2 regions of the Lactobacillus gallinarum genome follow, and region 2 is predicted to be linked to the other one. Evidence: predicted binding sites of a transcription regulator. Region 2 holds the regulator's gene; the other holds the start of a gene.
What was found. The regulator HrcA, encoded in region 2, represses chaperone genes, less so after heat shock. The targets are predictions, from matches to a motif close to TTAGCACTCNNNNNNNNNGAGTGCTAA.
Positions count from the first base shown of each region.

Region 1: a site for HrcA is predicted at 1,365-1,391, ahead of B5E95_RS07305 (ATP-dependent Clp protease ATP-binding subunit). Genes of this name have one in related genera too.

Region 1 covers NZ_NFKZ01000021.1:8,206-11,639, reverse strand. Annotated here, with positions in the region: gene B5E95_RS07315 (PTS transporter subunit EIIC) at 1-242, shown strand, start outside; gene B5E95_RS07310 (alpha/beta hydrolase) at 211-1,140, shown strand; gene B5E95_RS07305 (ATP-dependent Clp protease ATP-binding subunit) at 1,424-3,434, shown strand, end outside.
Region 2 covers NZ_NFKZ01000002.1:111,922-115,355, forward strand. Annotated here, with positions in the region: gene truB (tRNA pseudouridine(55) synthase TruB) at 1-33, shown strand, start outside; gene ribF (riboflavin biosynthesis protein RibF) at 39-1,001, shown strand; gene hrcA (heat-inducible transcriptional repressor HrcA) at 1,168-2,217, shown strand; gene grpE (nucleotide exchange factor GrpE) at 2,233-2,814, shown strand; gene dnaK (molecular chaperone DnaK) at 2,831-3,434, shown strand, end outside.

The sequences.
Region 1 (3,434 bases), on a different contig from region 2:
TGATTGCTTCATTAGCAATTTTTCTTCATATTATTACACCATGTGTTTATCCAGTATTAAAAGGGACCCCAGGAATTCTTATTTCGTTTTTCGGTTCTAACGGCAACTGGAGTAATTTAGTCTTTTCTATTTGTTTATTTATTTTAGATATTTTGATGTTAATACCTATTTCGTTATTGGGACAAAGGATAGAAAGGAAACTTAAAGCTTATGAATATGAAAAAGGCCAACAAACTGCTTAAAAATCCTAATTTAAAATGGATTGCCCTTGTTTTATTAGTAGTTATGGTTTTCGCTATTCCTGGTTATAAATGGATGGAAAAAGATAACCAAGCTCGTGCACAAAGAATGAAATCTGCCTTGTCACCGGTAATCATGGTGCCTGGATCCAGTGCGAGTACTGAACGTTTTAATGAGTTGGTTAAATTATTAAATCAAAACACTCCAACTAAACATAGCGTGTTGAAAATCAACGTTTCAACTAATGGTAATCTGTCGTATTCGGGCTCAATTAATAAAAATGATAATGAACCATTTATTATTATTGGCTTTAAAAACAATAAGGACGGTTATAGCAATATCAAAAAACAAGCAGAATGGTTAGATGAAGCCTTTGAAGCTATTTCACAGGATTATAAATTTAATAATTTTAAGGCCTTTGGTCATTCTAATGGTGGTCTAATTTGGACATACTGGCTAGAACATTATTATTCAACTTATTCGGATGAAATTACCATGAAGCGTTTAATGACAGTAGGAACGCCGTATAATTTTAGCGAAAAGAATATCAACCATAAAACGCAAATGTTGGAAGATTTTATTAAGTGCAAAAATAGACTCCCTAAGAGCTTAGTGGTGTATTCTGTATCTGGAGGCAAAAATTATGAGTCAGATGGGATCGTCCCAGAAGCTAGTGTTGCAGCAGGAAAGTATATTTTTCAAAAGCAAGTAAAGAGTTATACTGCGATGACAATCACTGGGGATAAGGCTGATCACTCTGATTTGCCTCAAAATCAACAAGTAGTCCAGGTTATTCAACAATATTTATTAGAACCAATTAAGAATAAGAATAATCAAGTAATATCGCGACAAGGAAAAAAGTCAGATAACGATAAAAATGGACAAAATGAGCAGGATTAATATTCATCCTGTGGAAAACTTTTACACCCAATAATCCTTTAAGCGTATAATTTCATCCTTCTTAATAAAATCTTTATATATTGTGAAGCAATATAAGCGCTTATATATCAACGATTTTATTACTTTTTTAGATTAACATCACAAATTAAAAGAAAAATGTGGAAAACTTTTAAATCTATGCTTGCAATCTGTGGATAACCTGCTATACTTATAAATGTAATGAATTAGCACTTAAATGCTTTGAGTGCTAAAAATCAAGTTTATGATGGGAGTGTTTGCAGATATGGCATACTTTGACAATGATTTTGACAACTTATTTAACGAATTGAACAGCTCATTCTTTAATGACGACTTTGGCAGAAGAAGTGGCAACGGTAATTCAGGTTCAATTCCTATTAATTACTCAAGCAATATGAGTTCAGCTCCTCAAACCATTCAACAAACCCCACAACAACCAAATGAAAAACCAATTGGCGTAGATTTAGTTGAAGAAGCAAAGAAGAATAATTTTGACCCAGTTATTGGTCGTGACGAACAAATTGATAACGTTATTGAAATTTTATCAAGACGTAAGAAGAATAATCCTGTATTAATCGGACCTGCTGGTGTTGGTAAGACTTCTATTGTAGAAGGTTTAGCTGAAAGAATTGCTTCAGGCAATGTGCCAGCTAAGATGGCTAACATGCACATTATTTCAGTAAACATCAATGACATGGTTGCTGGTTCAAGTCTTCGTGGTAGCTTTGAAGAAAGATTAAAGAAGGTTATCGACAAGGCCAAGAGTGATCCTAACATTGTTTTATTCATCGATGAATTGCACAACATTGTTGGTGCTGGTTCAACTGATTCAGAAAACAACAATGGTGACGCTGCTAACATCTTGAAGCCAGCTCTTGCAAGCGGTGACTTGAAGTTAATCGGTGCTACTACTACAAGCGAATTCCAAAGAATTGAAAAGGACCCAGCTTTATCACGTAGATTCCAAGCTGTTCAAGTTCCTGAACCAACTACAGATGTAGCTATCAAGATTTTGGAAGGCTTAAAGAAGAAGTACGAAGATTACCACCACGTAAAATACAGTGATGACAGTCTTAAACTAGCTGTTGAATTATCAGAAAGATACATTCAAGGTCGTTACTTACCAGACAAGGCCATTGACTTGATGGATGAAGCTGGTGCTAAGAAGGCTTTGCTTGTACAACCAACTGATGAAAAGAGCTTGAAGAATCAAATCAATGCTCTTGAAGCTAAGAAGTCAGAAGCTGCTAAGGCTGAAGACTACGACAAGGCTAGCGAAATTAAGAACAAGATTGCTGACCTTGAAAAGCAACTTAAGAACGTAGACACTAAGAATATTCCAGAAGTAACTGAGAAAGACATCTACGAAATTATTGAGCAAAAGACTAAGATTCCTATGAGCGAACTCCACGCTGACGAAGCTCAAAAGAACTTAGACCTTGCTAAGAAGTTAAAGCAAAACGTTATTGACCAAGACAGAGCAATTGATGTAATTACTGACGCTATTGCTCGTAAGCAAATCTTTAAAGACAGCGATCGTCCTACTGGTTCATTCTTACTTACTGGTCCTACTGGTGTTGGTAAGACTGAACTTGCTAAGCAATTAGCTATCCAATTATTTGGTAACAAAGACCACTTAATCCGTTTGGACATGAGTGAATACCAAGACGAGATGGCTGTTAACAAGTTAATCGGTTCAGCTCCTGGTTACGTTGGCTACGGTGAAGGTGGTCAATTAACTGAAAAAGTTCGTCACCAACCATACTCATTGATTTTGTTTGACGAAATTGAAAAGGCTAACCCACAAGTCTTCAACGCACTTCTCCAAATTATGGATGACGGTCGTTTGACTGACGCACAAGGCAGAACCGTTTCATTCAAAGACACTATCTTGATTATGACTTCAAACGCAGGCTTCTCAGACAAGCTTCTTGAAGACGGCAAGGTTGACCAAGACAAGTTAATCTCAGCTCTTGAAAACTACTTCAGACCTGAATTCTTGAACCGTTTGGATGCAATCGTTCCATTCAACTCACTTACTGAACAAGACATGGGCAAGATCATCAACATTTACTTGAAGAAGATGTCCCACGTACTTGCTAAGAAGGGTGTAACTGTTGAAGTTTCAGACAAAGCTAAGGCATTCTTGGCAGAAAAGGGTTACGACAAGAAGTTCGGTGCTCGTCCACTTAGAAGAGTTGTTGAACAAAACCTTGAAACTCCAGCTGCTAAGTTGATCTTAAGAGAACCTGACACTAAGAAGGTTGAATTTACTG
Region 2 (3,434 bases):
CGCCCAAGTTTAATGTTGATTCAAAATGAATAACTGAAATGAAGGGATTAGTTGTGAAAATCATTCATTTAACTTATCCAGTTAGCGAAAATACCATATCTTCAAAAACTATTCTAGCCTTAGGTTTTTTTGACGGCGTTCATTTAGGTCATCAACGCTTAATCAATAAAGCCAAAAAAATAGCTGATCAAAAGAAATTACCATTAGTAGTATTAACTTTTGATCGTCATCCGAAGGAAATTTATGCTGCCAAAAAAGACTTTAAGTATTTAGAAACTTTAGATGAAAAGGCAGATAAAATGGCAGAACTAGGTGTAGATTATCTAGCCGTAATGCCATTTACTAAAAAGTTTAGCGAGATAGATGCACAGAGTTTTGTAGATAATGTAATAATTAAACTCAATGCAGATACAGTAGTAGCTGGATTTGATTATACATATGGTCCTAAAGAGACTGCTAATATGAAGAATTTACCAAAATTTGCGAAGGATAGATTTGAAATTTTCGTTATGCCTAAGCAGATTTTTAATGGTAAAAAAATAGGTTCAACTGAAATTAGACAGGCAATTAGGGAAGGTAAGATGGAATTAGCTTTTCAATTAATGGGTCACCATTATGTGATGAGCGGGATCGTTGGTCATGGTAAAAGAAATGGCCATAAATTAGGCTTCCCAACAGCTAATTTACTTTGGGCTAGTCATAAGGTAATTCCCAAAATAGGAGTATATGCCACTAAAACGCAGGTAGCTGGAAAGTGGTATGAATCTATGACTAGTGTCGGTTATAATGTAACGATTGGCCAACCTGAACAAATTTTTATTGAATCACATATATTTAATTTTAAACAGGATATTTATGATCAGCCAATAAAAATTAAATGGTATAAATATACTAGAGGCGAAATTAAATTTAGCGGCCTTGAAGAATTGAAAAAACAATTAGAGAAAGACCAAATAGAAATTGAACATTATTTTGCACAAGAAGCACGAAGTAATGCGTAACGAGAAGCTGAAGAACTTAGCAATTTTGAACTAAGTTCTTCAGTTTTTATTTTTTGAAATAATTTGAAGAAATTTTAGCACTCCTCTTGTTTTTCTGCTAATTTATAGTATCATATTAATTGTTAGCACCTGAGAATTACGAGTGCTAAAAGTGAGGGCGATTATTATGTTGACCGAGCGTCAAGAGCTTATTTTAAAAACAATTATTACAGACTTCACACAAACGCATGAGCCTGTTGGCTCTAAGACGGTGATGAAGCAGTTACCAATTAAAGTATCAAGCGCTACTATTCGAAATGAAATGGCGGTCCTAGAAGATCAAGGCTTAATTGAGAAGACACACTCTTCTAGCGGAAGAATTCCGTCAAGTGATGGATATCGTTATTATCTTGATAATTTAGTTGAACCGCTTCAGTTGCCAGAGTCTGTTTATAACACGATTGGGACACAATTAGATCGACCTTTTCATCAGGTGAATGAAATCGTACAAGAAGCAGCACGCATTTTATCTGATTTAACTAATTACACTGCTTTTGCTGAAGGACCTGAGAGTAGGGATGTTAAAATTACAGGTTTTAGGATTGTTCCCCTGTCTTCTAGACAAGTGATGGCAATTCTAGTGACGAGTGATGGCAATGTCCAAAATCAAGTTTATGCTTTACCACATAATATTCATGGTGAAGAAATTGAAAAAGCGGTTCGAATGATTAATGACCAATTAGTTGGCAAGAGTTTAAAGGAAATTAATGTTTCATTGCTAAGTGAACTTGCTAAAAACGAATTAGGTAGTGATCATGCTAACGAATTATTTAGCTTAGTTGAAGACGTGTTAAAAGATGCGGCTAGTGAGCAGATGTATGTTGATGGACAAATTAATCTATTGAACAATACAACTGAGAATAATGTAAATGATATACGTTCACTCTATGAATTAATTGATCGAGATAATTTGTTTTCTAATTTGATGAATATTAAGGCTGATCCTAAGACTGAAAAATACCCAGTTAAGGTAAAGTTAGGATCTGAATTGCCGAATGATTTATTAAAAAATTATAGTTTGCTGACAGCTGAATATAGTGTCGGCTCCCATGGTAAAGGAACAATAGCTTTACTTGGGCCAACAAATATGCCGTATTCTCAAATGATAGGGCTTCTAGAATACTTCAGAAATGAATTAGCCAAGAAGTTACTTGATTATTACGGTAAATTTCAATAATAGAGGAGGTTAGCCGTGAGTAAAGAAGAGTTTCCTAGTGAAAAGAATTTAGATGAAAAAGAAAATGCTTCAACACCTAAGGATGTTAAGAAAAAGGCAACTGAAGGTAAGGAAGCAAAAAATGATAAACATGATGAAAAATTAGCTAAAGAATTGGCTGATTTAAAAGATAAGAATAAGGAGCTTGAAGATAAGTATCTTCGTAGCGAAGCAGAAATTCAAAATATGCAAAATCGCTATTCAAAAGAAAGAGCTCAACTTATTAAGTATGAATCTCAAAGCTTAGCTAAAGATATTTTGCCTGCTGTAGACAATTTGGAGAGAGCTTTAAGCGTAGAAGCCGATGATGATGTTTCCAAGCAACTGAAGAAGGGCGTTAAGATGACGCTTGATTCATTAACTAAAGCATTGAAAGAACATGGCATCGTTGAGATTGAAGCTGAAGACGTAAAATTTGATCCGACATTGCATCAAGCTGTTCAAACTGTAGCAGCCGAAAATGATGATCAAAAAGATCACGTTGTTCAGGTTTTACAAAAAGGATATCAATATAAAGATCGGACACTAAGACCAGCAATGGTTGTAGTTGCTCAATAGGAGAGGAAGTTTATACATGTCAAAAGTTATTGGTATTGACCTCGGAACTACTAACTCAGCAGTTGCAGTTCTTGAAGGTAAAGAACCAAAGATTATTACTAACCCAGAAGGTAACCGTACTACTCCATCTGTAGTAGCTTTTAAAGATGGTGAAATTCAAGTTGGTGAAGTAGCTAAGCGTCAAGCTATTACTAACCCTAACACTATTGTTTCAATTAAGCGTCACATGGGTGAAGCTGATTACAAGGTTAAGGTTGGCGACAAGGAATACACACCACAAGAAATTTCTGCATTTATTTTACAATACATCAAGAAGTTCTCAGAAGATTACTTAGGTGAAAAGGTAACTGATGCAGTTATCACTGTTCCTGCTTACTTTAACGATGCACAACGTCAAGCTACTAAGGATGCTGGTAAGATCGCTGGGTTGAATGTACAAAGAATTATCAACGAACCTACTGCTTCAGCATTAGCCTTCGGTTTAAACAAAGACCAAGATGAAAAGGTCTTAGTTTACGACCTTGGTGGTGGTACTTTCGATGTTTCCGTTCTTCAATTAGGTGACGGTGTCTTCCAAGTATTATCAACTAACGGTGATACTCACCTTGGTGGTGATGACT